One region of the Gordonia oleivorans genome, then DNA from elsewhere that is predicted to be linked to it. Evidence: riboswitches for the same ligand, from Rfam matches in the RefSeq annotation. Region 1 holds a riboswitch; each other region holds the start of a gene.
What was found. Region 1 has a riboswitch for S-adenosylmethionine ahead of ABLE92_RS04160 (amino acid ABC transporter permease). Riboswitches for the same ligand answer to the same signal wherever they lie in the genome.

Region 1 (7,845 bases):
TCGTGCCCCATGCGCGATGGAATACCAACGAGCGCAAGGGATACGGACGCGCATGCGACGGAATCGCATGCGGCACTACGGTGCCGCCTGTGCCGAACCGTGCCACTTCACCGGCGGGCGGACGATCGCAGTGCGAGCCCGGTCGAAACTGCTCGCTGAGCGCCGTCACACCGTGCGCTCCCTCAACACCGTGCGTTGAGCTCGTCAAGCCGCTCGTTGAGCTCCGTCACACCGCTCGTTGAGCTCCGTCGAAACGTCAGTCCTGAAAGTCCCTCAGGGTTCCGGGATCTCGGGTTCCAGCAGGTAGAGATCCTCGGGCTCGTGGGCGTCGGGGAAGTCCGTCGCGGCGAAGAGATCGCGCCGGTCGAACCGAAGGCCGCGGGCCGCTGCCACGGACGCGAAAAGCCGTTGGGAGGCAACGTTATCCGGGCTGATGGTGGTGTGCATCGCGACGATGCCACGTTCTGCGGTGCGATCGAAGAGGCGATGCAGCATCGCGGCGGCGATGCCGTGGCCGCGATGGTCGTCGTCGACGGCGACCTGCCACACCATCAGGGTCGACGGGTCCGACGGTCGGCGGTAGCCGGTGACGAATCCGACTGCGCGGCCGTCGACTTCGGCAACGATGGACGTCTCTGCGAAATCGGAGCACCACAGTACGTAGGCGTAACTCGAGTTGACGTCGAGGACGCGGGAATCGCGGGCGATCTCCCAGAGCCGGGTTCCGTCGGTCACCGTCGGAATGCGGTAGTCGAGAGTGAGTGTGTTGGATGGGGCCGTTCTTATGTGGGACGGGCTCATGACGGATCCGACGTTAACAATGTGTGTCGTCGGATTCACCCACCGACGGAAATCGGTCACGGAATGACCCACCAATTCCCAGTTCAGCGGGCACATGTGAGGCCAGTCACATCGGGGGATCTGCAGGGCGGCAGAGCGGGGTCGCACGGGCGCGCTGGGCTCCCCTTCGTCGGCGCGGCCCTGGGGCACAATGGCGGGGTGACCCGCATCATTGCCGGCCGGTTCGGTGGACGCCGACTCAAGGTCCCCGACGACGGCACCCGACCGACCTCGGACCGGGTGCGAGAAGCACTGTTCAGCATGCTCGCCGCCCGCATCGACCTCGACGGCGCCCACGTCCTCGATCTGTACGCCGGATCGGGTGCCCTCGGCATCGAGGCCCTGTCGAGGGGTGCAGCGACGGCGACCTTCGTCGATGCACGCCGCAAGGCGAGCGGTGTCATCACGGCGAACGTCGCGGCGCTGGGCCTCGCCCCCGATGCGCAGGTCGTCACCTCGTCGGTGTCGACCTTCCTGGCCGGCTCGCCCTCACAGCCGTTCGATCTCGTCTTCAGCGACCCGCCGTATGCCATCGACCCGGCTGAGATCGAGGACGACCTCGCGCGACTCGGTGAGCGGTGGGTGTCCGCCGATGCATTGATCATTCTCGAACGTGCCCGGCGGACGTCGGTGAGCTGGCCGGAGGACCTCGAGGTGATCCTGACGAAGATGTACGGGGACACCGCCGTCGACGTGGGCATGCGACGGTGGGCCGCAGGGGACGGGTAGGTTCAACGGTCATGACCAGTGCGGTGATCCCCGGCTCCTTCGATCCCTTCACACGTGGGCACCGTTATGTGGTGGAGCGCGCCGCGAGGTGTTTCGACGAACTCGTCGTCACCGTCGTGGTGAATCCGAACAAACGGGGACTGTTCACCGTCGACGAGCGCCTCGAACTCATCGCCGAGGACTGTGCCGATCTGCCCAATGTGCGGGTGGACCGGTGGACCGGCTTGCTGGTGGACTACCTGCGGGAGAACTCGATCCATTCGATCGTGAAGGGTCTGCGGTCGGCGGTCGACTTCGATTACGAACTGCCGATGGCCCAGATGAACCGCGACCTGGCCGACGTCGAGACGATCTTTCTGCTGACCGATCCGCGCTACGCGCATGTGTCGAGTTCGTTGGTGAAAGAGGTCGCGAAACTGGGCGGTGACGTCTCGCCGTTCCTGTCGGCCCATATCCATCAGCGTCTCCTCGCCGAGATCGCGGGCGAGCGGCGGGTCTGATCGGCCGCTCGTTCGGCACGAGATCTTCACCTCTGCACAGAGAAAAACTCTCGCGGGTGCAAACCCGACATCGAAACATCCTCGCGCAGTAGCGTTCTGACCACGGTGATGAGCGTCAGCGTCAAGCCCTGGCTTGCTGGCCGGCAACCCTCGCGTCGCGGTGGGGTGCTCCAGGTGACAACCGGATCGGTATCGGACCGATAAGCGCGATGGCCACCGTGTGGCCGGAAGAGGTTGTATTGATGTTGCTGGATGTGTCATGCCGTTCGACGTCGTTGTCGACGAGACCACAGGGTTCGGCGGGCCGGAGATGACGGCATCTCGGGGCCGCGATGCGGGCTCGGTGGCGCTGACGGAATCGCCGCAGGCCCGCGATGATCACCCGACCGTGCCGGTCGATGTACCCGCGCCGCCGTCGCGTGATCCGGTGATACCGCTGCGTCATCCGGGGCGGTGGATGCTCACGGCAGTGGTCGCCGTGATCGCCGCGCAGATCGTCCACGGGCTGATCACCAACCCGTTCTTCCAGTGGGATCGCTTCGCGTACTGGTTCTTTCGTCCGGTCGTGATCGAGGGACTCTGGGTAACCCTCGAGGTGGCGGCCTACAGTGCGGTTCTCGGGTTGCTCGGGGGTATCGTCCTGGCCCTCATGCGCCTGTCGCGGAGTCCCGTTCTGGCAGCGGTCAGTTGGATCTACGTGTGGGTGTTCCGATCCATTCCGCTGATCGTGCTGCTGCTGATCTTGTACAACTTCGGTGCGCTGTATGAGTCGCTGAGTCTGGGAATTCCGTTCGGGCCCGGGTTCTTTCACTTCTCCGAGGCCGATCTGGCGACTCCGCTGATCATCGCGATCGTCGGGATCAGCCTGCACGAATCGGCCTTCGCCGCCGAGATCGTGCGGGGCGGAGTGCTGTCGGTGGACGCCGGCCAGCACGACGCTGCCGCGGCACTGGGATTGCCGCGCCACTATCACTTTCTCCGCATCACCCTTCCTCAGGCGTTGCGCACCATCGTCCCGTCCTATGTGAACCTCCTGATCGGTCTGATCAAGGCGACGTCGCTGGTCTATTACGTGTCGCTGCTGGATCTGTTCGGGGTCGTCTCCACCCAGAGTTCCACTTACTCCGGCGACGTGGTGCCGCTGCTCCTCGTCGCGACAGTCTGGTACATCGTCCTGACCAGCATCGTGTCGGTCGCACAGTTCTATGTCGAGCGATACTTCGCGCGTGGTGCGGTTCGGACCCTACCGCCGACACCGCTGCAGCGACTGCGGATGACCGCGGCGACACTCAGCCGGCAATCGAGGTGGACATCATGAACGCGGCATCGGGAGTCGGCATCGACGCCGCGGACCTGGCTGGCGTCACCGGCGCCGGTGCTCGGGTCGAGGTGCGCAACGCCCATCGCTGGTACGGAAACCTCCATGTTCTGAAGGGAATCGATCTCACGGTCGAACCCGGTCGGGTCGCGGCGATCCTCGGCCCGTCCGGGTCGGGAAAGTCCACCTTGCTGCGTACGATCAATCATCTCGACCGCCTCGACGCCGGACATGTGAGCATCGGGGGAGAGTTGATCGGCGTGCGCCGCGTCGGGGGTGGGCGTCTCAAGGAGCTGCCGGAGCGGGTCATCCTGCGTCAGCGACGTGACGTCGGCTTCGTCTTCCAGAACTTCAACCTCTTCGCCAATCTCACCGCCCTGGACAACGTTGCTGCGGCGCCCACGGCGAGCGGAGTGTTGTCGCGTGCCGCAGCGGTGGCGCGGGCCCGTGACCTCCTCGACCGAGTCGGGTTGTCCGACAAGGCCGATGCCTATCCGCGGCAACTGTCCGGCGGTCAGCAGCAACGTGTGGCGATTGCGCGTGCTCTTGCGCTCGAGCCGCGAGTGTTGCTGTTCGACGAGCCGACCTCGGCACTCGACCCCGAACTGGTCGGCGACGTGCTCTCGGTGATCGCTGATCTCGCGGCCACTGGTACCACGATGCTCATCGTGACCCATGAGATCGGCTTCGCGCGTCAGGTCGCCGACTCGGTGATCTTCATCGATCACGGCGAGATCATCGAACAGGGCACGCCGGACCAGGTCCTCGATCATCCGTCGCACCCACGGACACAGGACTTCCTGCGCCGCGTCCTCTGACGCACGCCCGGTAACACCATCCGGCGCACGTGGCCGGAGACGATTCATCGCCGCTCGGGAGTCCGTCGGCCAGGCCGGCGTTCCGGCACCGCAGTCACTCGGTTCCCGCCCACACCCACCCACTGAAGGAGTAGTCATGTCTCGACATCGATCGTTCGTCCGGCGCGTCGCCGCCCTCGCTGTCGGCGGGGTGATCGCCGCGACCGCACTCAGCGCGTGCGCGGGGGCATCCGCCGACGACACCGCCACACCCGGCTCGGTGGTGGTCGGTGCCGTCTCGAACGGAGCCGCCAAAGAAGTCACTCTGTCTGTGCCGCAGGTGGATTCGATTCGCGGTCAGCTTCCTCAGGAGGTCCGTGACTCGGGTGAATTGTCCATCGGGATCGGCGCACTCCCGTCGGGATACCCGCCGTTGGCCTTTGTCGGGTCCGACCAACACACGTTGACCGGTGCCGAGCCGGATCTGGGCCGGCTGGTGGCATCGGTGTTCGGACTGAAACCGGTGATCGAGAACTCGACCTGGGAGAACCTCTTCGTCGGAATCGACAGTGGGCGAGTCGATGTCGGATTCTCCAACATCACCGTGACCGAGGAACGCAAGGACAAGTACGATTTCGCGTCGTACCGTCGCGACCAGCTGGCATTCGAAGTGCCGGCGTCGAGTTCGTGGAACTTCGACGGCGACTATCACACGCTGGCGGGAAAGACGGTCGCGGTGAATTCGGGAACGAATCAGGAGCGCATCCTGTTGGCGTGGCGTGATGCTTTGGCTTCGGAGGGGAAGACGCTGACCGTCGTCCACTTCCCGGATTCGAACGCCACCAATCTCGCCCTGGCGTCCGGCAAGATCGACACGTATCTCGGGCCCAATCCCTCGATCTCTTACCACGTCCGGCAGACCGCGAACACTCCCAAGGCCACCCGCATCGCGGGCACCTACTCCGGTGCCGGTGCGAGCCTGCAGGGCATGATCGCCGCCACGACCAAGAAGGGGTCCGGGCTCGCCGCTCCGATCGCGGCGGCGATCAATCACTTGATCGAGACCGGTGTATACGCGAAATGGATTGCCGCATGGAATCTCTCGGCCGAGGCAGTGCCTGCCTCCCAGATCAACCCGCCCGGACTACCCCGCTCGGACTCCTGATCACCTCGGTGCACGACTCATCGGAGAGTGAACTGCCGCGCGGAGTAACAGCCGTGCGGGGGCAACAATGGAGTTGACTGCGGCGGCGACCAACTATGACCAACGGAGCCGTGAGAGGTGGGGGCGAAAGGAGTCGGGTGAGGTGACCACACACAAGGACATGACAACAGACCGGGCAGCGGATGTTTCGGCCGTCGGCAGTGCCGATGTCGGGGTGCTCGATCACGCCGTGCGTTCGGCTCTGACCGGCCCCCATGCGCACTTCGCGGAGCGCCGCGGACGGGTGCTCCGCTACCCCCGCGATGTGTCGGTGTTCGGCGATTTCCCCGAGGACCCGACTCCGCAGGATTGGGCCGACGCGGCCGAACTCTATGGGCCGGGCGCGGATCTGCCGGTGTCCGGCGATCTGCCCTCGCCCCCGCCCGGGTGGGCGGTGTCGATGAATATCCCGGGTGTGCAGATGGTCGGCACGAACGTGTGGGGCGCGGCAGACGCCGAGGCGGTGGTGTTGACGCGCGCCGACGTGCCGGAGATGCTGGCGTTGGTTGGGCGCACGCGTCCGGGGCCCTTTCTGACGCGGACCATCGAGCTGGGTACCTACCTCGGAATCCGGCGTGGGGGAGAGCTGGTCGCCATGGCCGGGGAACGTCTCCATCCGGTGGGGTGGACGGAGATCAGTGCCGTCTGTACCGATGAGGCGTTCCGGGGGCAGGGGTTGGGGACGCGGCTGGTCCTCGCGGTCGCCGCGGGTATCCGTGCCCGGGGCGAAATCCCATTCCTGCACACCGCGGCTGCCAATGTCACTGCGATCCGCCTGTACGAGGAACTCGGCTTCGTTCTTCGGCGCACGTTGACGTTCGGAGGCATTCGCATCCCCTGATGGTGATCGACGCCAAGCGCTGAGCCCGTAAGTGGGGCTTGCTATGTCGAGGGAGGCGACTCACTTCGGGCCCGTGGGCGCGGGGTGGGTTCAGGAGGTGTCGAGCCGGTAGTGGAGCCGGGCGGCCAGGACTCGTTCGATTCGGCTGTTGCGTGGGTTCATGCCGATGGCGGCGAGTTCCTCGAGCTGACGTTCCCGGTCGGCATCGCTGGTACGGATGCCGCCATCACGGATGCGGCGCTCGCGTGCTTGTTCTTCGGTGGTCTTGTCGCGGAGGCTGATGCGGGTGCGCGAGGCATGTTCGAGCCCGGCAGCGGTGGCAGGGTCGTCGGGATCGTCGGTGATCGGAACACCGTCCCCGTCGAAGATGACCAGGTCGATGTCCCCGATGTCGGTGACACCAGGTCTGTCGGGGTGCTCGTCGCCTGCGGCGTCGGGCCCGTCCCGCTGGTCGGGTGGTTGAGGCTCGACCGGATCGGATTGGGCTGGGCCTGAATTGTATTCGTCGACGTCTGGTTTTGGCTGATCGCAGATGTTGGCATCGTGATCGTCATCCTGATCGACGCTGTCTGCGATATCGATGCTGTCGTCGATGCTCGAGGAGTCGGCGGCCGGAGCCTGATGATCCTTCGAAACACCACGATCGGAAGACGTTTCGGTCTCGACGGTCGGTGCCGCGTCCTTGTGGTCGTGGCCAGCGTCAGAATCTGCCGGTTCGTCGATGTGGGTATCGACCGACTCGGCCTCACCCTGCGCGTCAGCTTCAGCGTCGGCGACTTCGACATCAACCGCTTCGGCATCGACAGTGTCGGCGTCGACCACGTCGGCGTCACCCAGCTCGGTGTCTGCGGGTTCGGTTGCGCCGGCATCACAATCGGTGACGGTGTCGCCGTGGATCTGGTCGCGGATCTGGTCGAGTTTCTCCTCGTAGAGGGCGGTGATGTCGGGATGATCGTTGACGATCTTCGGGTTTGCCGGCATCCCGGGTTCGGCGTTGAGTTGCCACCAGCAACGTCCGGCGAGGGGGCCGTCTTCGCAGATGCCGGTGGTGTACTGCCCGGGGTTGGGGCCGACCATCCGGTTGTGCGGCCCGCATGCCGGCGCAAGGTCGGTGATGTCGGTTTTCCCGCCGTTGGCCCAGTCCTGTTTGGCGTGGTGCATTTCCGAACGCGACGCGGGTTGTCCGCAGCCGGGGAACGAGCACACTTCACCGCCGGTGCGGGAGAACGACGCGATCCGCTGCTCGGTGGATGCCAGGCGTCGGGACCGCCCGAGATACAGGGGCAGGTCGATGGCGTCGGAGAACACCGCCAGGAACTGCTGCACATCGGTGGGGTCGGTGACCTCACCCAACGCGGTCAGCAAATCCGGAATAGGAATGGTGGAACCTGAAGCGGTGGTGGCATATCCGGCGCCGGCCAGCAGATCCGTCACGGACGCTTTCGCGATCAACGCCACGGGCAGGCCTCGATGAGTTTTGCCGAGGACGCCTTCTTTCATCGCCGACACCAACAACATGTGCATCGCATCAAGATTGCGTTGCGCCTGGCTGCGGTCGTCACGCTTGACCGCGGCCGCGAGGACGTCGGGGTCGGCGTCACCAATAGCACCGGTCG
Region 2 (7,845 bases), on a different contig from region 1:
AGACCGGCTGCGACTACCTGATGGCCGACCTGTCCGACGAATCCGACACCGACCGGCTGCTCGGTGAGCTGTCCGGGCGGGAGGTCGACGTCCTCGTGAACAATGCCGGCCGGTCGATCCGGCGGTCCATCATCGACTCCACCGACCGGCTCCACGACTACCGGCGCACCATGGCGATCAACTACTTCGCCGCCGTCCAACTGAGCCTGGGGCTGCTGCCCGGCATGGTCGAGCGCGGTCACGGGCAGATCGTCAACGTCTGCACCTGGGGACTGATGGCCGGAACGTTCCCGCGGTTCTCCGCCTACGCGGCATCGAAGAATGCGCTGTCGATCTTCGGCCGGAGTCTCAACGCCGAACGGCCCCATCCCGGAGTGCGTGCCACCAACATCTACTACCCGCTGGTGCGGACCGAGATGATCTCGCCCACAGCCGAATACGACGATGTGGCGGCACTGTCGGTGGATGAGGCGGCGAGTTGGATCGTCCGGGCGATCACCCACCGGCCCGAACGCATCGCTCCCGCCGCCCTGCGGACGGTGCTGCCGGTCCTCGATTACCTCTCGGCACCCACCGCGGACCGGACGATGGGTGCCATCACCTGAGAGATCAGGCCGCGAGGTCGTGTGACAGCCGATCGATCGCCGCCCGCGCGAACACCTGTTGCTCGGTGACCGCCAACTGATGACGGTTGCGGGAGGTGAAGGCCAGGGTCCAGTCGATGAACGTGATGAACCGATTGCGGAACCCCACCAGGTACAGCAAGTGCAGGAACAGCCACCCCAGCCAGGCGAAGAAGCCGGAGAACTCGACGGCCCGTGAGGTGCCCGGGATGGGTACCCGGGCGACCGCGCAGTGCCGGGCGACTGTCGCCATCGACCCCTTGTCCCAGTAGGTGAACGGCTTTCGGTCGCGATGGGTGCCGTTGATCCGGGCGGCGACGGCGTCGGCGGCGTACCGCCCGGACTGATTGGCGGCCGGGGCCTGACCGGGGACTCCGTCGACGGCCATCATGTCACCGATCACGAACACCTCGGCATGGCCGGGGATGGTCAGGTCGGGTTCGACCCGTACCCGACCCGCGCGGTCGAGTTCCACCCCGCACTGCTCGGCGAGCTGTCGGCCGAGCGGACTGGCCGCGACCCCCGCCGACCACACCTTGCACTGACTTTCGATGCGACGCGTCGAACCGTCGGCCTGGCGCACCACGAGTCCGTCGTAGTCCATGTCCACGACCATCGCACCGAGTTGCACATCGACTCCCAGTGCGCGCAAACGCTTCTCGGCTCGGGAGCCCAACCTTTCACCGAACGGCGGCAACACCGCCGGTGCGGCGTCGAGCAGGATCACCCGTGCCTGCGTCGAGTCGATGGACCGGAAGGTGCCGCGCAGCGTCGTGCCGGCCATCTCCGCGATCTGACCGGCCATCTCGACGCCGGTGGCCCCGGCTCCGATCACCACGAACGTCAGCAGGCGATCACGCTCGATCGGGTCGGTGGACAGTTCGGCCTGCTCGAACGCCCCGAGGATGCGGCCGCGCAACTCGAGTGCATCGTCGACGGTCTTGAGGCCCGGCGCGAACTCCGCGAAATGATCGTTGCCGAAATAGGATTGGCCCGCACCGGCGGCGATGATCAGACTGTCATACCGAGTGGTGGTGACACGTTCGAGCATGCGTGAGGTCACCGCACGATTCTCCAGGTCGATGGCCTCGACATCGCCCAGTGCCACCGTCACATTCCGTTGGTCGCGAAGAATCACCCGCACCGGCGGTGCGATCTGGCCCTGCGAGATCACCCCGGTGGCGACCTGGTACAGCAACGGCTGGAACAGATGATGAGTCGTGCGTGCGATCAGGGTGACGTCGACGTCGGCATGCTCGAGTCGACGAGCGGCAGCCAGCCCGCCGAACCCCGATCCGACGATGACGACATGGTGCCGGCGGGTCCTGCCGCCGGGAACCGGTACGCGCTGGGTCATGGCACGTTTCCTTCTGGTGTGGAATCGACACCCAGGCGGACGATGTCGGGAAACGGTGCTCCTTGCCGGTGGACTCCGGCTGCGCCAGTCGCACAACCGACGATAGCCCATCGAGCAACCGGTGGCGAGGCCGACTTAAATTCTTCGGCGCGAGAAAATCGTCGCCGCATTCGGGCGTGGACGGCGTCCGTCCCGACATTCTCTTTGCCTGTCTCAGCATCACGGGCCTACGGTGAATCGACCATCTGGAGCGACCGAGAGACCCGGCTCGTCGACGTCGCAGCAACCCGCCCCAGGGTGCTAACGCCGGGATCGATGGGAGACACCCCGTGACGTTTCGTGACCATGCCCCGCTGTCGGTGCTCGACCTCGCACCTATCAGCGAGGGTTCCGATCCTGCTGCTGCGCTGCACAATACGATCGATCTCGCGCAGCACGCCGAGCAGTGGGGGTATCGCCGCTACTGGGTGGCCGAACACCATTTCGCCGCCGTCGCGAGTTCGGTGCCGGCGCTGCTCATCGGTCAGATCGCCTCCGCGACCCGATCGATCCGCGTCGGATCGGCGGCGGTGCAGGTCGGGCAGACGACGGCGGTATCGGTGGCCGAGTCCTTCGGGATGCTCGACGTGTTCCATCCGGGCCGAATCGACCTGGGGCTCGGCCGATCCGGACAGCGACGCGCCGAGGCGGCGGCAACACCCGCGGGTCCGGTCGCGATTTCCGCACCGACCCCGAGTCGGCTCGTCGACGGGGTGGTGATCCCCGAACCCCTCGATGTGACTGCGCTACTGGCACATTCGCCTCTCGCACGCAGCTTCGAGGTGTTGACGCAGCCGGGTGCGCAGCCACCGGACTTCGACGAGCAGGTCGACGACATCCTGTCGCTCCTCGACGGCACCTACACCAGTCCGTCGGGTCAGGAGCTACATGCGGTTCCCGGCGAGGGGGCCGACGTGCAGGTGTGGATCTTCGGCAGCAGCAAGGGGCAGAGCGCTCACGTCGCCGGCGCCCGCGGACTCCCGTTCGCAGCCAACTACCACGTCAGCCCCGGCACCACCCTCGAGGCGGTCGCGGCCTATCGGGAGGCGTTCCGCCCGTCGTCGGTGCTGGCCGAACCCTACGTGGTGGTGTCCGCCGACGTGGTGGTGGCCGACGACGACGACACCGCGCAGCATCTGGCCAACGGCTACGGGCAGTGGGTGCACAGCATCCGCACCGGCCACGGCGCCATCGAGTACCCCGACCCGGCGACGGCGCAGCCGCTGCCCGCCGACCAGCTGGCACTGGTCGCCGATCGGCTCGAGACCCAGTTCGTCGGATCACCCGACACCGTCGTGCAGCGGCTCGCCGCACTCGGGCGGCTCACCGACGCCGACGAACTCGTCATCACCTCGGTCACCCATGACCATGCCGACCGGCTGAGGTCGCATGAGCTGCTCGCCAAGGCATGGGGGCTGATCTGATGAATCGCATTGCTGTCACCGCGAAATCGGCCGTCTCCACACTCGCCGTGGTGGCCGTGGCCGGTGTGCTCACCGCCTGCGGTTCTGGGTCCTCGGGCTCCGACGACGCCGGACCGCCGGTGCTGGGAGGCACCCTGCGCTACGGACTCTCCGACGCCCCCACATGCTCGGACCCGGCCCAGAGCGGCACCAACCAGACGATCTATGTCACCCGGCAGGTCGTCGATTCACTCACCGATCAGGACCCGGGTGATGGCAAACTCAAGCCCTGGCTCGCCCAGAGCTGGGAGGTGAGCCCGGATGCGCGGACCTTCACCTTCCACCTCAAGCCCGGTGTCACCTTCAGCGACGGCACGCCGCTCACCGCCGAATCCGTCAAGGAGAACTTCGACGCCATCGTTGGGCCGCTCGGCGCGGCCAAGGCACCGTTGGCGGCGACTTACCTCGGCGGATACACCGGCACCACCGTCGTCGATCCGCTGACCGCGCGGGTGGCGTTCGGTGCCCCCAATGCGCAGTTCCTGCAGGCCACCTCGACTCCACAGTTGGGGATTCAGGCCGAGGCCACCGTCGCCGCGACGCCGGAGGAGAGGTGCCAGGGCACCAACATCGGATCAGGACCGTTCGTGTATTCGGGCTGGGCGCAGGGCAAGTCGGCGTCACTGCGCAAACGCACCGGATACCGCTGGGGATCGTCGGTCTTCGGTCACGCCGGTGACGCCTACCTCGACGGCATCGACTTCACGGTGATCGCGGAGTCCGGGGTGCGCACCGGATCGCTCGCCTCCGGGCAGCTCGACGCGATCAGCGATGCCCTGCCCAACGACAAGCCGCAGATCACCGGGGCCGGTGGACAGGTCCTCACCGCGGTGAACCCGGGTGTGCCGTTCGGGTTGCAGCCCAACGTATCCCGTGGTGTCCTCGCCGACGCCGCGGTGCGGCGCGCACTGCTGCCGGCGATCAACCGGCAGGAGTTGGTGACCACCGTCCTCGACGACGACTTCCATCCCGCCACCGGCGTCCTGGCGTCCAACACCCCCGGATACTCGGACTCCTCGGCCGAGTTGCGCTTTCAGCCGGACACGGCGAAGAAGATTCTCGAGGACGCCGGCTGGAGGGCCGGCGCCGATGGAATCCGGACCAAGGACCGACAACGCCTGAGCTTCTCGGTGCTCTACAGTCCGGTGTTCGCCGGCAACCAGGCCATCCTCGAACTCGTCCAGCAGCAACTGAAGAATGTGGGCGTCGAACTGAAACTCGACGTCGTGCCGGCGGCCACGGCCACGGTCCGGCAGAACTCCGGTGACTACGACGCGATCTACTACAACGTGACCCGTGCCGACGGCGACATCCTGCGCACCCAGTTCGGGCTCACCGGACGAAACCTGAACCGGCGCGGACCGATTCCCGCTCTCGACGTGGCCCTGGCCGGGGAACAGTCCACCACCGACACCGCGCAACGCAATGCCCACCTCGCGACCGCACAACAACAGATCCTCGACAACGGACTGTTCGTCCCGACCATCGAGTTGTCGCAGGCCATCGGTGCCGCGGCCACCACCCATCAGGTGACGTTCGATGCCTCGTCGCGGTTGCAGTTCCACGACACGTGGCTGTCCGGGAGGTGAACGCGACGATGCTGCGTTATCTCGGAATCCGGTTGCTCTCCGCCCTCGGGGTGCTGTGGGCGGCATTCACCGTGGCCTTCGTCATCCTGATTCTGCTGCCCTCCGACCCGGTGGCCATCGCCACCTCCGGCGATGCGTCGACACCGGTGGATCCGGCGGCGGTCGAGGCCCTCAGGGCCCGCTACGGCCTGAATCAGTCGGTGTGGCAGCAGTATTGGTCGGCGTTGACCGGCGCGATCCACGGTGACTTCGGTGTGTCGATCTCTCAGGGCCGGCCGGTCACCGCGGTCATCGCCGACGCACTGCCGAGCACCGTCGCCCTGACACTCACCTCGGTGCTGCTCGCCGTGTGTCTCGGGGTGGGATTGGCCGTCACCGCCACCTACACCTCGTGGTCGTGGCTGCGGCGCGCACTGCTGTCGGTCCCACCGCTGGTCGTGGCCCTGCCCACGTTCTGGGTCGGTCTGATCCTGCTGCAGATCTTCGCTTTTCGGCTCGCCTGGTTGCCGGCGTTCGGTGACACCCGGTCCGGTTCACTGGTCCTGCCCGTGATCACCCTGGCGATCCCGTATGCCGGAGTCATCGGTCAGGTTCTGGCCACGAGCATGAGCGCCACGGATGCCGAGCCATTCGTGCAGACGGCGACCGCCAAGGGGGCGAGTCGGATTCGGGTCATCACCCACCACATCCTGCGGATCGCCTCCTTGCCCGCGTTGACCGTGGCCGGCGTCGTGGTGGGCAACCTCCTCGGCGGTGCGGTGGTCGTGGAGACCGTCTTCTCCCGGCCCGGCGTCGGCAAGCTCGCTCAGAGTGCCGTTCTGGCGCAGGATATCCCGCTGGTCCTTGCCCTGGTGACGTTCTCCGCCGCGGTCTTCGTCACCGTGAACCTGCTGGTGGACATCGCCTATCCGTTCATCGATCCTCGAGTGGTGAGGCGGTCCGCCCCGACACCGACCACCGTGTCCGTCGACGATCGCAGCCCACGTGAGGTGGTCAATGTCTGAGCAGAGTGCCCCGTCCTCGGTGTCGTCCGCGTCGTCGTGGTCGTGGCCGGTCTGGCGTGCGCGCCCCGACGCGATCGGGGTGTGGTTGCGCCGCAACGCCACCACGATCCTGAGCGTGGCCGCGATCGCCCTCGCGCTCGGATTCGCCGTCGTACCATCGGTGTTCGCCGATGGCGATCCACTCCTCGCGGTGCCCGCCGACAAGCTCCGGGCGCCGAGCGCCGAGCACTGGTTCGGCACCGACAACCTCGGTCGGGACGTCTACACCCGCTTCGTCCACGGCGCGGCGTTGTCGCTGACCGCCACGGTCTCCGCCGTCGCGATCGCACTCGCGATCGGTGCCCTGCTCGGGTTGATCGCCGGCACCGCGGGTGATCTCACCGACGGTGTGATCATGCGGGCCATCGACGTGATGCTCGCGATCCCGCAACTGCTGTTGGCACTCGCGATCATCGCCGCACTCGGATTCGGCACCACCAAGGTCGCCATCGCCGTCGCGGTGGTGCTCATCGCGGGATTCGCGCGCGTCATGCGGGCCGAGGTGTTACGGGTGCGTCATGCACCGTACGTGGAGGCCGCCCGGGCGTTCGGGGTGCCGCGACCGGTGATCCTCGGCCGTCACGTGCTGCGCAACTCATATGCTCCCGTACTCGCGCTGGCCGCAGCCGAATTCGGCATGGCGATCCTGCTGATCTCCTCCCTGTCGTTCCTCGGGTTCGGAGCCACCCCACCGGCTCCGGAGTGGGGTTCGTTGATCTCCGAAGGCCGCAACTATCTGGCCACCGCATGGTGGATGACCACCCTGCCGGGATTGGCGATCGTCGCGGTGGTGCTCGCCGCGCACACCATCGGCCACCGCATCGCCGAGGGGGAACATCGATGAGCCCGCTGTTGACGGTGTCGGATCTGCGGGTGCGCTACCGGGTCGATGGCACTGACACCGATGCCGTCGCGGGAGTCGACCTGAGGATCGAACGGGGCGAAACCGTGGCGGTGGTGGGGGAATCCGGCTCCGGCAAGTCGACGCTGGCCCACGCCATCATCGGACTGCTGCCGCGCAACGCATCCGCGTCGGGACGCGTCGAGTTGACCGGCGATCGGATCGACGACCTGTCGGCGCGGGCATTCAACCGGATCCGCGGGGCACGCATCGGTTTCGTGCCGCAGGATCCCGGTACCGCGCTCAACCCTGTACAGCCGGTGGGTGATCAGGTCGCCGAGGTCCTGCGGATTCATGGTCGTGCCGCACGCAGGACCGCCCGTGCGCACGCCGTCGAGCATCTCGTGGAGGCCGGCCTCGACGATGCCGACCTACGCTACGGTCAACTCCCGCACCAGCTCTCCGGCGGACAACGGCAACGCGTGCTGATCGCCATCGCCGCGGCCTGCGAACCGGAGTTGATCATCGCCGACGAGCCGACCAGCGCGCTCGATGTCACGGTGCAACGACGCATCCTCGATCATCTCGAGGAGCGGACGAGCAGTGGGGCGACGGCACTGCTGCTGATCACCCACGACATCGGCGTCGCCGCCGACCGGGCCGACCGCATCATCGTGATGGCGGGCGGACGTATCGTCGAAACCGGCACGGCACAGCAGATCCTCGATGATCCGCAGCACGGATACACCCGACGCCTGATCGCCGATGCGCCCGGGCTCACCTCGCGACGGCTGGTCGCCCCGATACCGCCGGAGGCGCCGATCGTCGCACGCGCAGAACATGTCTCGAAGACCTTCCGGGTCGGGCGCGCCGGTCGGATCGCGGCCGTG
Region 3 (7,845 bases), on a different contig from region 1:
CCGCCGCGACCATCGATGCCGACATGCCCAGAACGCTACCGCCGGGCCGGGCGCCGCCGCACAGGTGGAACAATGGTCGCCGTGAGTGCGATACGACTGGACGGCAAGGTCACCCGCGACGAGATCTTCACCGACCTCAGCGCCCGGGTCGAGAAGCTCCATGCGGCCGGCGTACATCCCGGGCTGGGGACCATCCTCGTGGGCGACGATCCCGGATCGCAGTCCTACGTCAAGGGCAAGCACGCCGACTGCGCGCGCATCGGTGTGGACTCGATCCGCAAGGATCTGCCGGCCGACGCCACCACCGACGAGCTCAACGCCGCCATCGACGAACTGAACGCCGATCCGGCCTGCACCGGGTACATCGTCCAGCTGCCGCTGCCGGCACACCTCGATGAGAACGCGGCGCTCGAGCGCATCGACCCGGCCAAGGATGCCGACGGTCTGCATCCGATCAATCTCGGCCGACTGGTCCTGGGCAAGGAGTCGACTCTGCCGTGCACGCCGCGCGGGGTCATCCACTTGCTGCGCCGCTACGACATCCCGATCGCCGGTGCCCGGGTGACCGTCATCGGTCGTGGCGTGACGATCGGGCGGCCCATCGGATTGTTGCTCACCCGCCGCAGCGAGAACGCCACCGTGACGCTGTGCCACACCGGCACCCGCGACCTCGCCGCCGAGGTGTCGCGCGCCGACATCGTCATCGCCGCCGCCGGGGTTCCCCACCTGGTGACCGCCGACATGGTGAAGCCGGGCGCCGCGGTCATCGACGTCGGAGTGAGCCGCACCGATGACGGACTCCGTGGAGACGTGGCACCCGACGTGTGGGAGGTGGCCGGTCATGTCTCACCCAATCCGGGCGGTGTGGGCCCCCTGACCCGGGCGTTCCTCCTGGTCAACGTCGTGGAGCGGGCGGAGGCGCAGCTCGCGGAGAAGCTCGGTCGATGACCGCCGACGCCACCGACCGGACCCGGCGGATTCACCGGGCGCGGATCGTCCGGGCGTGCATCGTGCAGATTCCGTATCTGCTGGTGATGCTCGGTGTGGTGGTGGCCGCGGGGTTGGTGCTCTTCGATCGTTGGCGGCGTGGTGCGTTCGTGTTCGGTTCCGCGCTCTTGCTGGGCGCACTTCTGCGCGCGCTGATTCCAACCACCAGGGTCGGATTGTTGCAGGTCAGGGGCCGGTTGTTCGACGTCGCCGCGATGGCGACGGTGGGTGGACTGATGCTGTGGCTGGCCACCTCGATCGACCCTTTGGGCACAGATTGATTACACTGGTGACCTCAGCGTGACATTCGGGGCCAAGAAGCGGCGCTCATCAGATCGAGAATGACACGGTCGTTAGCGACACTAAGTAGGGATTGGCATCTCATCCATGTTGGAGACCAACAGCCAGGGCACTGACGGCGACGCGACGTCGCTGGGTGTCTCGGTGGGCGAGGGGATGATCCATTACGTTCTGATGACCCTCGACGACGCCGGCCGGACCGATGTCACCTCACGCGTCTTCGATGTCGACCCCACCGACGGCCTCGACTCCGTCGGTCGCGTCAATGCCGGGATCGACCTCATGCTCGACGCGGCGCGGGCGGCCGATCGCCGGGTCGGACCGATCGGCGTCGCCGCCCGGACCGCCACGCAGCGCCGCCGCCTGCGCTCGGGCGGGTCGGGGACACGGCGACAGGTCTACCTGAGTTCCGACGAGGAGGCGGTGGCCGAATACCTCACCCGCACCGGCCAGATCGACCGCTTCACCGCCGTGGTGGTGGCCGACTGCGGTGACACCGGAATGTCGCTCTACACGGTGGATCCTGCTGCCGGGACGATCGCGTCGATCGAACGAACCGTGGTGATCAGTGGCCGTGCGCTGGATCGATCGCTCGCCGATCATGTTGCCGCGCAATCGGTCTCGATCGGCCGGGAGGCGCAGACGCGACGTGGGCGGGAGTTGCTGGTCGGTGCCTGCCGGACCGCCAAGGAGGAGATCGGCGACGCGGTACCCGCATCCGGTGCGGGTGGTCTGCGTCTGACCCGGGCGGCGGTCGCCGAGGCGGCCGCGCCGATGGTGGCGGATGCGCGTGGAGTGCTCACGCGTTACGTCTCCGCGGTCGGCCGGCACGGTCCGGCACCCGACGCGGTCGTCCTGGTGGGTGGCCTGGCGAATCTGCCGGTGGTCCACCAACTCGCCACCGACGTCGATCTGGAGGTGCTGGTACCGCCCTCCCCGGAGATCGTCGCCGCGACCGGCGCGGCGATGCTCGCCTCGTCGTCGGCGACCGGCGGTCTCGGCTTCATCGGCGGGCATCGCGGACCACGCTGGTCGCTGGCACCGGCGGCCCTGGTCGGATGTCTGATCGCCGCCGTCGTGATGGCCGCCGTCGCGGTCGGCGCAACGCTGTCCACCGGGGATTCTCCGGCGCCGACGTCCACGGTGGGTGCCGAGGAGGTCGCGACCACCGACTACACCGGGTGGACCTCGACGACGCGTTCGACGACATCCACCGCGATCAGCGCGGTGCTGCCGCCGCCGATCGCGCCACCGCCCGGCGGTCTCCAGTCGCCGGGCTGGGCGACGACCGAACTGCCGCAGACCACGATCTCGGCGACGACGCTGACGCTGGTGCCGAACACGCCGAGCGCCACCACCACCAGTCCGGCACCGAGCACCACGACCCCGACAACGCCACCGCCACTGCCGATTCCATCGCAATGGTTGCCGCCGGGACTGCTGCCGCTCATGCCGCCGCAGACGAGCACCCCGGCGCCGAGCACGCCGGATCTGACACCCTATCCCGTCCCGGCGCCGCGGCAGCAGGCCGTGCCGTCCGCTGCGCCGACGACGACCACCCCGGCCGGCTGACCCGACTCGACGGCTGCGGCCGTGCCGATCGGCGACGATCAGCGACGCGCGAGATCCACTGTGCGCTTGAGGAGATCGGCGATGGCGTCGAACTCGGTGAGGAAACCGTCGTGGCCCTTGTCGGACCGGATCACCTGCAGACCGCCCACGCAGTTGCCCAGGCCGTCGGCGAGCTCCTGTTGTAACCGCAACGGGTACAGGCGATCCGAATCGATACCGGCGACGATGATCGGTACCTGACACGACCCCAGCGCCGCGGCGATGCCGCCACGGCCGCGTCCGACGTCGTGATGGTTGAGAACCTCGCTCAGCACCACGTAACTGCCCGGATCGAAACGTTCGATGAGCTTGTCCGCCTGGTGCTCGAGGTAGCTCGCGATCGCGTATCGCCCACCGCGCAAGGGGTTTTCACCATCCTGCGCAGAATCGCCGAACCGCTCGTCGAGTTCCAGTTCATGCCGATAGGTCAGATGCGCGATACGACGCGCGATCCCCATGCCGATCATCGGTGAGCGGCCGGTGCCGTGATAGTTGCCGCCCTGCCAGTCCGGATCGGACGTGATCGCCGCGATCTGCGTTGTCTGCGTGCCGATCTGATCGGCGGTGGCGCGGGCACCGACCGCGAGCACCAGCGCGGTACGCACCTTGTCGGGGTAGGTGATGGCCCACTCGAGCGCACGGGCCCCGCCCATCGAGCCGCCGAGAACCGCACCGATGCTGCGGATGTCGAGCGCCTCGAGGAGGGCGGCCTCGGCCCGAACCTGATCGAGCACGGTGATCTGCGGGAAGCGTGAACCCCACGGCCGCCCTTGGGGATCCGGCGAGGACGGACCGGTCGAACCGCGGCAACCGCCGAGCACGTTCGCCGAGATCACACACCATTCGTCGGTGTCGATCGCCGCACCCGGACCGATCAGGCCGTCCCACCATCCGGGGGAGGGCTGCTCGTCGGTCGCTGGTCCGGTGACATGGGAATCACCGGTCAGCGCGTGCAGGGTGAGGACGACATTGTCGCGTCCGGGTGACAACGTCCCCCAGCGCTGGAACGCCAGGGTGACGTCGTCGAGCACCTCTCCGTTGTCCAGAGCCAACGACCCCACCCGCATGCGGACCATCTGCCCGTCGGGAACCTGCTCCCACTCGGGTTGATGCGCCGCGGAGGCCTGGGGGTCGATGCTCACCGACACGGGGTGTGTGCTCCTGTCTCGAGTCCGGATTACTGTGCGGCGGCGAAACCCTGGGCGAGGTCGGCCAGGATGTCGTCGATGCCCTCGATGCCGACGGCCAGGCGGACCAGACCGGGGGTCACACCCGCGGCCAGCTGCTCCTCGGGGGTGAGCTGACTGTGGGTGGTCGAGGCGGGATGGATGACCAGCGAACGCACATCACCGATGTTGGCGACGTGGCTGTGCAGCGTCAGGGCCTCCACGAAACGCTTACCCGCGTCGACACCGCCGACGATCTCGAAGCCGATGATCGCGCCCTGGCCCTTGGGTGCCAGTTGCTGACCGCGCGCGTACCACGGCGACGACGACAGGCCGGCGTAGGCGACCGAGGAGACCTGCGGATGGTCGTTGAGGAACTCGGCGACGCGCTGTGCGTTGGCGACGTGCCGTTCGATGCGCAGGCTCAGGGTTTCCAGGCCCTGGGCGAGCAGGAAGGCGTTGAACGGCGAGATCGCCGCACCGGTGTCACGCAGCAACTGCACGCGGGCCTTGAGGGCGTAGGCGGGTGCGCCGAGATCGGCGAACACCGCGCCGTGGTAGCTCGGGTCGGGGGTGGTGAAGCCCGGGAACAGGTCGACCCCGTCACGCTGCACCCGCCAGTCGAAGGTGCCGCCGTCGATGATCACGCCGCCGATCGCGGTGCCGTGTCCACCGATGTACTTCGTCGCCGAGTGCACGACGATGTCGGCGCCGTGCGCCAGCGGGTTGAGCAGGTACGGGGTGGCGACAGTGTTGTCGACGATCAGCGGCACACCGTTGCGGTGCGCGACCTCGGAAATGCCTGCGATGTCCAGGATCTCGTTGTTCGGGTTCGAGACCGACTCGCCGTAGAAGGCCCGGGTGTTGGGGCGCACGGCCGCCTGCCACGACTCGAGGTCCTCCGGGTCCTCGACGAAGGAGACCTCGACGCCGAGCTTGGGCAGCGTGTAGTGGAAGAGGTTGAAGGTGCCGCCGTAGAGCCGCGGGCTCGACACCACGTGCCCGCCGTTCTCGACGATGTTGAGGATGGCGTAGGTCTCGGCGGCCTGCCCCGACGCGACGAGAAGTGCGGCGACACCGCCCTCGAGAGCGGCCAGGCGCTGCTCGACGACGTCCTGGGTCGGGTTCATGATGCGGGTGTAGATGTTGCCCGGCTCGGCCAGCCCGAACAGGTTGGCGGCGTGGGTGGTGTCGTTGAAGGTGTACGACGTGGTCTGGTAGATCGGCAGCGCGCGAGCGTTGGTGGCGGCGTCGGCGCTCTGACCCGCATGGATCTGTTTGGTCTCGAAGCTCCAGGTGTCCACAGGATTCACGGTGCCGTCGTTGGCTGCGTCAGACATGGAAATAGATCACTTTCTACGGTCGGCAGGGTTACTGGAACCCTGATGGGGTCCGACCTTCGGACCCGCGCTTGCCGGGGACACACTGCGTCGTCCCACAACCCGGTCATCACCCGGAGCACCCCACCGCGGTTGGAGGGTTGCCGATCAGCAAGCCGGGGCTTGTCGCTGATGCTCATGACCTGGCGACAAGGATATAGCACGGCCACGCCGGGCTGATAACCCTCCTGCTCACCATGGTTGGAACGGTGGCGGGCGTGGTGGCCACCGAAACGGCACCGCGCGGTGCGCTCGAGAGCGCGGTGGTGTCCTCCGGCCGGAGGAATTGTGGATCGTGAGGCCGGTTTTCGATATCCACTACTGGACATCGGCCTACGCTGCACGCTATGGCAGGGTTCGGGGACCGACGTCGCATTCGACTCGCAGCTCTCACGGTCGGCGTGGGCGCGGTGGCGGCATCGCTGGTGACGGCGACATTTCTGGGGCGTGGGGTGGCGCTCGCGCAGGAGAGCGATTGCGCGCCCGGTGCGGTCTTCACCGTCGGGGGAACGTGGAACACCGACGCGAGTTACCTGGTGGGGATCGAGCAGCGATACACCGGGCACGGGCCGCAGTGGCAGGAGCTTACCAACAGTCCCTACTCGGGCGAAGATGCTTACGACATCATCCCGGTGCCGTATTCGGCAACCATCTGGCCGCTGGGAGCGGTCGGCTACAACGCGAGCGAGTCCGAGGGAAGGGCGAACCTGGAGCAGGCCGTCGCGACGTATCAGCAGAGCTGTCCCGACAGCAAGATCGTCATCGTCGGATACTCCCAGGGTGCGCGTATCGCCGGCGACGTCCTCACCGACATCGGTCAGAACCGCCCGCTCGAGGACGGTACCGTCATCGATTCGAGCAGGGTCACCGGTGAGCTCTACTCCGATCCCCGGATGGTGGGAACCCTGTGGGGGCAGGGCATCGAATCGGCCCTCGTCGGGGTCATCCCCGGCCTGACCATGTCGGGTCCGCGTAGCGGCACCGATTACGGCGGCCTGCCGGTGACCACCTACTGCATCGAGGGCGATCCGATCTGCGACCTACCGGATGTGCTGCACGACCCGATCGGCGTCGTCGACGACTTCTTCGGGTACTGGGTCAAACACAATCAGTACCCGTATCACATGTATCAATACCCCGGCGACTACGTGATCTGGGATTTGGGGCCGGTCGACGGTGAGATGACGTGCACGCAGACCGGCACCCTCGAGAATGTGCAGACGTGCACCATCTCGTCGCCGTCGTCGTCGGCCATCATCGTGCAGAACCTCGTCGACGCGCTGGGCCTCGACTGGTCGGTGCCCGATCTGCTGCCGTACCGGTTCCGGTTCCCGGACATCATCGGCATCACCCTGTCCGACTTCCAGGTCCCGATCCGCTGGGTGATGGACTGGCTGCCACCGCTGCCGGAGCTGGGTTACGGCGCCTACCTCCCGAATCTGTTCGACTTCCAGGACATCCTCAACGGTGTGCTGCAGTGGGATTCGGCACTGTTCAAGCAGGGTGTGGTGGCGCTCGCGGCGAGTGCGACGAGCATCGTGCTGCTGCCGGTGAACTTCGTCCGGTACTGGGCCGAGCGGATCGTCGAGGGCATCACCACGGTGCCGTGGGGCCCCGACTCGGCATCCCAGACGACGGCATCCCAGACGACGGCATCGCAGACGATTGCGGCGCTGTCCTCGTCGCCGGCGTCCGCGAGGTCGTACGGCGTCAGCACGCTGTCGGCGGGGGAGACGCAGGAAGAGGCCGAGGGCAGCGGCGACGCGCAGACCGATGGCACTCCGGGAAGCCTCGGCGGCGGAACGCAGGTACCGGAAACATCGACGTCGGATTCACCGGCGACGCCGGTGACCACCGTCGACACCACGCCGTCGGCCACGCCCGAGCCCACCGGCGGCGCCACGCCGTCGGTCACGCCCGAGCCCACCGGCAGTGCCACGCCGTCGGCCACGCCCGGGCCCACCGCTGACCCGACGCCGTCGGTCACTTCGTCGCCCACGCCCGAGACCACGGGCAGCGCCGTGCCCACCGCCGACGGTGCAGCCGTCGACGCCTCGAAGGAACCGGTCGGCGTCGGCTGACCCGACGACGCCCGCCTCGGGCGCTCGGCTCCGTGCGGCGCGCGCCGTTTGCCATGTGAACGACCTCACGCCGCCGAATGGGAATCCTCGGCGCCCGCGCGGTGGTTGGTGGACCTATGCCCGAGTCCGTCCACACGCCTGCCGACTCCGTCGTCGAGTCCTCCTCACCCTCGGAGACCTCGGCGAGCGCGCCGCCCTCGCCCGCCCGTCCGATCCGGTGGGCGATCCTGGCGATGGCTCTCGGCGGGTTCGGCATCGGGACGACCGAATTCGTCGCCATGGGCCTGCTGCCCAACATCGCCCATGCGATGTCGGTGAGTG
Region 4 (7,845 bases), on a different contig from region 1:
TGGTCTCCGTCGACGAACTGGTCAACGACACCGAGTGGATCACCATCGTCGACAAGAGTCCGGTCGACGGGGACACCCGCAATCCGTTCCGGGTGGATGCCAAGGACCGTTTCACCCATGTGCGTCTGACGATGCACCCCGACGGCGGCATCGCCCGCTTCCGGGTGCACGGCCGAGGCGTGCCCAACCCGCACTTCTTCCGGTACGGCCACTTCGACCTGGCCGCGCTGGAGAACGGCGGCCTGATCACGGCCTGCTCCAACATGTTCTACAGCTCACCGAACAACCTGCTGATGCCCGGCCGGGCCCGCCACATGGGTGAGGGCTGGGAGACCTCCCGACGCCGCGACGACGGCAACGACTGGGTGCAGGTGCGCCTGGCCGGCCAGGGGCGGGTCAGTCTGATCGAGCTCGACACGAGCTACTTCCTGGGCAATGCACCAGGCGCCGCCACGGTCCGCGGCCGTGACGGCGACGACGGCGAGTGGTTCGAGGTCCTGCCCCGCACCGAGCTGCAGCCCGACACCCGGCATCGGTTCGTCATCGACCTGGACCGACCGATGACCGAGGCGCGGATGGACATCTACCCCGACGGCGGTATGGCCCGGTTCAAGCTGTACGGACTGCTCACCGAGGAGTCCTACGCCGGGCTCATCGAGCAGTGGGAGCGCGGGGAGGCCTGAGGCGGAGTCTGTGCCGTATGCAGGTGTCAGGATGTGGCACCTGCATACGGCAATCCCACTCCGGACCGGTGCGAGATCTGCGGATCAGGCGACGCGTCGCGCGGCACCGGTGAACGTCGGCAGCACGAGCTGACGGACCCGGTTCTCGGTCGCCGACCCGTCCAGCGACACCAGGATCACCGCGTCGGCGACCTCGGCGGCGTAGATGTCGCGGATGAGGGTGACCAGCCCGCTGGGTGTGCCGATGTAGCGGACGGTGCCGCCGTCGAGCTCGTCGGGGATGCCCGCGACCGCCGCCCGCGCCGACGCGGCATTCGGGGCGATGGCCACCTCGACCTCCAGTGCCACACTGAAATTCGCGGTGTCCCGGATGCCGGACCGCAGCACCGACCGGGCCCGCTGCGCATCGCGAAGGGTCGGTCGACGCACGACGATCGGCGCGTCGGTGGCCGACACATCCCCGGCCAGTGCCACGCGCAGACCGGGGCGGCCGATGCTGATGCGGACGTCGGAGAGTTCGGCGGTCATGGAAGTGCCTTTCCGGGAGCGGTGCGGGTGAGTTCGGTGAGTGCGGTGATGAGCCGGTCGACGTCGGCGGAATCGGTGCCGAGGCCGAAGCTCGCGCGAACCGCGCCGTCGGTGTGTCCGAGCCGGGCCAGCAGCGGATGCGCGCAGAACTTGCCGTCGCGCACGCCGATTCCGTGATGATCGCTGAGGAACTCGGCGACGGCGCGCGGCGTGTGTCCGTCGACGGAGAAGCCGGCGATGCCGACGCGATCGAGGTCGTCGGCGAAGATCCGCAGCGGCGTCACGTCGGCGACGCCGGCCAGTCCGGCGTCCAGACGGGCGCGCAGTTCCGCCTCGTGCAGGCCGATCAGTTCGAAACCGAGGTCGACGATGGCCTCACAGGCCGCGGCAATGGCGATGGCGCCCAACACATTCGGCGAGCCGGCCTCATGCCGCGCGGCACCCGAGTGCCAGGCGGTGGAGGCGCAGTTCTCGTCGGGTCCGTCGACGAGGCTCACCTGCGCCGACGCCCCACCGCCGGCGAGATACGGGTCGGCGGCGTCGAGCCAGTCACTGCGGCCGATGAGGACACCGGATCCGAACGGTGCGTAGAGCTTGTGGCCGGAGAAGACGAGGTAATCGATGCCGTGGCTGACGATCGACACCGGTCGGTGCGCCACCAGCTGCGCCGCGTCGACGAGGATGCGGGCACCGTGGCGGTGGGCGATCGAGGCCAGCCGCGAGATGGGCAGCACCTCGCCGGTGACGTTGGATGCCGCGGTGACGGCGAGCAGGGCGGCCGGCGCCGCGGCGAGTTCGGCGTCGAGTGCGACCAGGGTGTCCTCGAGGGTGTCGCACGCCGAGACGATGCGCGCGGTCCCGTTGTCGCGGGACACCCACGGCAGCAGGTTCGCGTGGTGCTCGATGTCGAGGACGACGACGTCGCCGGGAGTGCAATGGGCGGCCAGGTTGATCGCGTCGGTGGTGTTGCGGGTGAAGACGACGGTGTCGTCGGTCCGGCCACGCACGAAACGTCGCACCGTGTCCCGGCACTGCTCGTAGCGGCGGGTGGTGACCTGCGACAGGTGGCCGGCACCGCGGTGGACGCTGGCGTACTGACCCAGCGACGCCGCGACGGCGTCGGCGACGGCGGTGAGGGCGGGTGCGCTGGCCGCGTAGTCGAAGTTGGCGTAGCGCACGTGATCTCCGCTGGTCAGCGGGGCGAGTTCGGCGGCACCGACGACCGAGGTCAGCGGGCCGATGGGCGGCAGGTCGGTGGCATCGGACTGCACGGCGCAGTCGTTGCGGTAGTCGGTGGTGGTGGCGACAGCAGTCATCGCAGAGGCTCCTTGGGAATCCACGCTTGCCGTGCCCGGTCGGTACACGGCCAGGTCGTCACCCGGAGCACCCCACCGCGGAGGAGGGTTGCCGGCCAGCTAGCCGGGGCTTGTCGCTGGCACTCATGACCTGCACCAAGGGTGGCCTACGGTGCGCAAGGGTGTCAATTTTCACTCAGCGTGAGCGAAAGACCGCGGCCCGTCGTCGCCTAAGTTGGTTGGGTGTCCGTCTCCGATACTCACGCCGCGTCGCCGTTCGTCCTGTCGCGACCGCACGGGACGGTGCGAGCGCACGGCGTGCGGACGCGATTCGCCGACGCCGACGACGCCGCGGCCCGGCTGCGCAGCGGCGCCGTCGACGCGGTGGTCGGGGCAGTGGCCTTCGATCCGTCCGCCCCATCGGCACTGTTCGAGCCTGCGGCGTTGGCCCACGAACCGCTTCCGCTCGCCGGGGGCAGACCGCCACGCCGGACGCTGAGTTCGTTGGAGCAGATTCCGGATCCGGCCACCCATCGTGATCGGGTGCATGCCGCGTTGTCGGCCATCAACTCCGGCGCATTGGCGAAGGTCGTCCTCGCCAGAATGATTCGGGCTCAACTGGATTCGCCGGTCGCGGTCGACGGGCTCCTGGCCGCACTCGCCGGCGGCAACAGCGAACACAACGCATTCGCGGTCGACACCGGCGTTTCGTGGCTGCTCGGTGCGAGCCCGGAACTGTTGCTGCGCAAGGACGGTCGCGAGGTGACGTGCCGGCCGTACGCCGGTTCGGCTCCGCGCTCGGCCGATCCGGACGCCGACCGGGAGTCCCGCGAGAAGCTCGCGGCGTCGGAGAAGGATCATCGCGAACACGCGTTCGTCGTCGAGCACCTCCGGAATCGCCTGGCACCGCTGTGCAGGGAACTCACGATCCCCGATGAGCCGCAGTTGTTGTCAACCGGCGAGATGTGGCATCTGGCGACCCCTATTCGGGCGATACTCGACGACGACGCCGTCGGCGCACTGGATCTCGCGATCGCGCTGAGTCCGACACCGGCGGTCGGCGGCACGCCGAGCGAGGTGGCCACGGAATTCATTCGCGCACACGAGGAACCACGCGGGTTGTACGCCGGTGCGGTCGGGTGGGCCGACGCGGCCGGCAACGGCGAATGGATGGTGACCATCCGCTGCCTGGAACTCGAGCCAGACCTCCGCACCTTCCGGAGCTGGGCGGGTGGCGGCATCGTCGCCGACTCCGACCCCGACGCCGAACTCGCCGAGACCACAGCGAAACTCCGAACGGTATTGCGGGCGTTGGATATCGACGACTGAACCGCACCCGTCGAGTGGGCGCCCTATCCCGTCGAGTGGGCGCCACATCCGATCGAGTGGGCGCTCTTTTGCGTCGAGTGGGCGCCACATCCGATCGAGTGTGCATCGAGCCGCCCGTCGACGCAGGCCGACGACGGAATCCGTTCGGCGTCGGATACCCGACCGACGCAACCGAAGCACGCACCGCCCACCTGGGCCGATCGTCGCCGACGACGGGGAACACCTCGCCGTGGGCGACACTTTCGACGATTCCTGTCGCACCGTCCAGTACTACAGTCCCTATGACGACTGCTCGACCACGGTGACGGTGTACTCCTACGCCGGTGACAAATTGTGGGAGCTCGAAAGCCCAGGACCGGCACAGCCGTTGGCCGGCATGCTGTTCGTCGGTCCCAGCCGGATCCTCTGACCCAGGCGAGGCCCTGGCTCGACGCGCGCCCGGATACACCCGGAAGAGTGCAGACGAGTTCAGCTGAACCAGAATCACTTTCACGCACCTCGGCCCCACCCGGAACTCCCGGGTGGGGCCGTTGGGTATCGACCGAGGTCAGCCGATCAGATCCACATCCACAGCCACTGACGGCTGCGCGGGTCGTAACGGCGCACGCGGCGACGACGCTGGACGGGGGCGGGATTGTTGTTGCGGCGAGGTGCGGCCATGGTGAACTCCTGTGTTCGTGGACGTGAGATCCGCTGTGTGCGTTTCTCTCTGACGTCTTCCACGATGCCGGCACACCCTTGCGGTGCCGTGCACACGACCTGCCAGGTTGCTGCGCGACCGCAAACCGCGGCCACACACCGGTCAGCCCAGCGCCTGATCCAGATCGCCGAGTAGGTCGTCGACGCCCTCAAGCCCCACCGACAGCCGAACCACCGAGTCACCCAAACCGATCGCCGCACGACCCTCCGGTCCCATCGCCCGGTGGGTGGTGGTCGCCGGATGGGTGATCAGCGACTTGGAGTCGCCGAGGTTGTTCGAGATGTCGATGACGCGGAGTCCGTTGAGCACGTCGAAGGCACGTTTCTTTCCCTCGACACCGTTGAGTTCGGCCAACTCGAAGGTGACGACGGTGCCGCCGCCGGACATCTGCTCCTTGGCGAGCTCGTACTGCGGATGTGATTGCAGGAACGGGTATTTGACCCAGCCGACCCGCGGATCATCCTCCAGGAACTGCGCGATCCGCAGTGCCGAGGCGACCGACGCGTCGACGCGCAGACGCAGGGTCTCCAGGCCCTTCACCAGCGTCCACGCGTTGAACGGGCTCAACGCGGGACCGGTGTGACGCATCAGCGTCTGCACCGGGCCGTCGATGTACTTCTTGGTGCCGAGCACCGCACCACCCATCACGCGGCCCTGACCGTCGATGTGCTTGGTGCCCGAGTAGACGATGACGTCCGCCCCGAGTTCGAGACCCCGTTGCAGCAACGGTGTGGCGAACACGTTGTCCAGCACCACCTTTGCACCCGCGGCATGCGCCAGCTCGGACACCCGCGCCACGTCGACGAGGGTCTGCATCGGATTCGACGGGGTTTCGAAGAACACCGCGTCGGCCGGCGTGGACAACGCCTCCTCCCACTGGGAGAGATCCTCGCCGTCGACGAATTCCGTTGTCACACCCCAGCGCGGCAGGATCTCGTTGGCCACCACGAAACACGACCCGAACAGGCTACGCGCCGCGACCAGCCGATCCCCGGCCTTCAACAGCGCACCGAGAGAGACGAAGACGGCGGCCATTCCACTCGCGGTGGCGAAGCACGCCTCGGCCCCCTCGAGCAGCCGCAGCCGCTCCTGGAACATCTCGACGGTCGGATTCCCGTAGCGGGAGTAGACGAATCGCTCGTCCTCACCGGTGAAGGCACGCTCGGCGGCCTCGGCGGAGTCGTAGACGTACCCGCTCGTCAGGTACAGGGCCTCCGACGTCTCGAAGAAACCCGATCGATCCAATCCACCGCGGACCGAGATGGTCTCCGGCGAAACACCAGGTGGCAGTTCGCGACTCACGACTGCCTCCACGGAAGATCCTGGGCGCGCCAACCGCTGGAACCACGATGATCGAATTCGTCGAGCGCACCCTCGAATCCGTCGAGCACGTTGTAGGCGAGGGAGACACCGTCGGCGGTGGCCGCCTCGGCCGCACCGATCGACCGGTGACCCGAACGGCAGATGAAGATCACCTCGTCGTCGTCGGCGATGCCCGCGTCACGCAGTTCGGCGACAAACGCCTCGTTGGGGGTCCCGGCGGGGAAGGTGGTCCACTCGACGAAGATGGTCTGCTTCTCCAGCACTTCGAGGTCGGGCACACCCACGAATGACCACTCGGCGCGCGTGCGACAGTCCACCAACTTCGCCTTGGGATTGTTCTCGAGCTTCTCCCAGGCCTGCTGCGGGGTCAGATCTCCGGCATAAGTCATGCCTTGCACACCTTCCAGTTCCCGTTCTCCCGAAGCACCACGACGTTCGTCGTCTGCTTCTCGTCGGATTTCTTGTCGAATTGCCAATGTACTGTCGCCGTCGCGCGGTCACCGGAGACGCTGACATCGCTGATCTCCGGAATCACGATCCGCCCGTTGGCCTCCAACGACTTCTGGTTCTCGGCGGCGAACTCCGCCTCGGACGGAAAGTCACTCGCATTCAGGTCGGCGGCGCAGGTGTGATCGCGGAATTCCGCGTAATCGACGTTGTTGCGCGCGGTGTAGAAATCGTTGATCGCGTACTGGACCTGAGCCGGTTCACTGGCCCGTTCCTCGGCCGGCCGGATCAGATACGACAGCAAGATCCCGACCACCGCCACGACCACGACGATCAACGCCAACAGAAAAGGCCAGACCTTGCGCCACGACGGCGCCGCGTCGGCACCGACATCGCCGGCACCCGGGTCGTCGGCACCGAGATCGTCACCGACGGTCTCCGGTGCGGACTTACGAGGTGCGCGTTTGGCCATGGGGGCGAGTGTATCGCCGCAGTTCTCGCCGGTTTCGGGGGCCTTGTGCCGTGGTGCATTCGCTCACATGACAACGCGGGCATGCGAGCGTCGGAGGCGTCACACTCGTCGGATGCACGTGTTCATCGCACCCACTCACCGCTATCTGTCCTGCCTGATCTGTTCCGGTGTCTCGTTCACCCAGCGTGAGGTGCAGATGAACACCAGTGGGATGACGTTCATGGGTCTCGACGGGTGGAACAAATCCGCGGACGGCGCCATCTGTGCACGATGCGGCTTCGTACACACCTTCATGGGGCAGGCACATCGGTGGGTGGACCCCTCATCGGTGTCTCCCGAGGACCTGCCCTACGACCCGCACGGACGATGGGAGTGAGGCGACCCTAACCCGGGATTTTGGGTACGGCGCAGCAACGCCTACCGTAGAGGGGATAAGCGTCGACGCACCGCTGACCTCCCGCGCGCGTCGAAGACAGACGAGAACGAGGTAGACGACACCTTATGACCGATCAGAGCCGCCCGCTGCGCGTTGCCATCATCGGGGCCGGTCCCGCCGGGATCTACGCCGCCGATGCGCTGATGAAGTCCGACACCGCCAAGGATCGTGGCGTCAGCATCGACCTCTACGAGCGGATGCCCGCGCCGTTCGGCCTGATCCGCTACGGCGTCGCACCCGACCATCCCCGCATCAAGGGCATCATCACCGCCCTGCACAAGGTGCTCGACAAGCCGCAGGTCCGTCTGCTCGGCAACATCGACTACGGCACCGACATCACCCTCGACGAACTGAAGTCGCTGTACGACGCGGTGATCTTCTCCACCGGCGCCACCGACGACCGCGGACTGCAGATCCCCGGCATCGACCTCGAGCGTTCCTACGGCGCCGCACAGTTCGTCGCCTGGTACGACGGCCACCCCGACTTCCCCCGCGAATGGCCGCTGGATCAGGAGAAGGTCGCCGTCATCGGCGTCGGCAACGTCGCACTCGACGTCGCGCGCGTGCTCGCCAAGACCGGCGACGAACTGCTCCCGACCGAGATCCCGGACAACGTCTACCAGGGACTCAAG

Region 2: another riboswitch for S-adenosylmethionine. It lies ahead of ABLE92_RS03075 (LLM class flavin-dependent oxidoreductase); the one in region 1 lies ahead of ABLE92_RS04160 (amino acid ABC transporter permease).
Region 3: another riboswitch for S-adenosylmethionine. It lies ahead of ABLE92_RS00900 (bifunctional o-acetylhomoserine/o-acetylserine sulfhydrylase); the one in region 1 lies ahead of ABLE92_RS04160 (amino acid ABC transporter permease).
Region 4: another riboswitch for S-adenosylmethionine. It lies ahead of ABLE92_RS22975 (aminotransferase class V-fold PLP-dependent enzyme); the one in region 1 lies ahead of ABLE92_RS04160 (amino acid ABC transporter permease).

What each region holds. Positions count from the first base shown of each region.
Region 1 is NZ_JBDZDI010000002.1:149,422-157,266, forward strand. Features, by position in the region: gene ectA (diaminobutyrate acetyltransferase) at 274-801, opposite strand; gene rsmD (16S rRNA (guanine(966)-N(2))-methyltransferase RsmD) at 1,000-1,569, shown strand; gene coaD (pantetheine-phosphate adenylyltransferase) at 1,581-2,069, shown strand; SAM riboswitch class IV at 2,174-2,282, shown strand; gene ABLE92_RS04160 (amino acid ABC transporter permease) at 2,329-3,387, shown strand; gene ABLE92_RS04165 (amino acid ABC transporter ATP-binding protein) at 3,384-4,205, shown strand; gene ABLE92_RS04170 (ABC transporter substrate-binding protein) at 4,342-5,349, shown strand; gene ABLE92_RS04175 (GNAT family N-acetyltransferase) at 5,510-6,229, shown strand; gene ABLE92_RS04180 (HNH endonuclease signature motif containing protein) at 6,320-7,845, opposite strand, start outside.
Region 2 is NZ_JBDZDI010000001.1:679,913-687,757, reverse strand. Features, by position in the region: gene ABLE92_RS03085 (SDR family NAD(P)-dependent oxidoreductase) at 1-605, shown strand, start outside; gene ABLE92_RS03080 (NAD(P)/FAD-dependent oxidoreductase) at 610-1,980, opposite strand; ZMP/ZTP riboswitch at 2,003-2,082, opposite strand; SAM riboswitch class I at 2,219-2,302, shown strand; gene ABLE92_RS03075 (LLM class flavin-dependent oxidoreductase) at 2,310-3,443, shown strand; gene ABLE92_RS03070 (ABC transporter substrate-binding protein) at 3,443-5,071, shown strand; gene ABLE92_RS03065 (ABC transporter permease) at 5,080-6,075, shown strand; gene ABLE92_RS03060 (ABC transporter permease) at 6,068-6,958, shown strand; gene ABLE92_RS03055 (dipeptide ABC transporter ATP-binding protein) at 6,955-7,845, shown strand, end outside.
Region 3 is NZ_JBDZDI010000001.1:207,285-215,129, reverse strand. Features, by position in the region: gene ABLE92_RS00925 (serine/threonine dehydratase) at 1-25, opposite strand, end outside; gene ABLE92_RS00920 (bifunctional methylenetetrahydrofolate dehydrogenase/methenyltetrahydrofolate cyclohydrolase) at 82-948, shown strand; gene ABLE92_RS00915 (DUF3017 domain-containing protein) at 945-1,268, shown strand; gene ABLE92_RS00910 (molecular chaperone) at 1,375-2,859, shown strand; gene metX (homoserine O-acetyltransferase MetX) at 2,898-4,046, opposite strand; gene ABLE92_RS00900 (bifunctional o-acetylhomoserine/o-acetylserine sulfhydrylase) at 4,076-5,404, opposite strand; SAM riboswitch class IV at 5,467-5,587, opposite strand; gene ABLE92_RS00895 (cutinase family protein) at 5,791-7,524, shown strand; gene ABLE92_RS00890 (MFS transporter) at 7,641-7,845, shown strand, end outside.
Region 4 is NZ_JBDZDI010000024.1:68,881-76,725, reverse strand. Features, by position in the region: gene alc (allantoicase) at 1-683, shown strand, start outside; gene ABLE92_RS22980 (hypothetical protein) at 768-1,211, opposite strand; gene ABLE92_RS22975 (aminotransferase class V-fold PLP-dependent enzyme) at 1,208-2,527, opposite strand; SAM riboswitch class IV at 2,545-2,658, opposite strand; gene ABLE92_RS22970 (isochorismate synthase) at 2,750-3,835, shown strand; gene ABLE92_RS22965 (hypothetical protein) at 4,065-4,244, shown strand; gene ABLE92_RS22960 (O-succinylhomoserine sulfhydrylase) at 4,638-5,837, opposite strand; gene ABLE92_RS22955 (rhodanese-like domain-containing protein) at 5,834-6,247, opposite strand; gene ABLE92_RS22950 (Rv0361 family membrane protein) at 6,244-6,777, opposite strand; gene ABLE92_RS22945 (hypothetical protein) at 6,890-7,153, shown strand; gene ABLE92_RS22940 (FAD-dependent oxidoreductase) at 7,279-7,845, shown strand, end outside.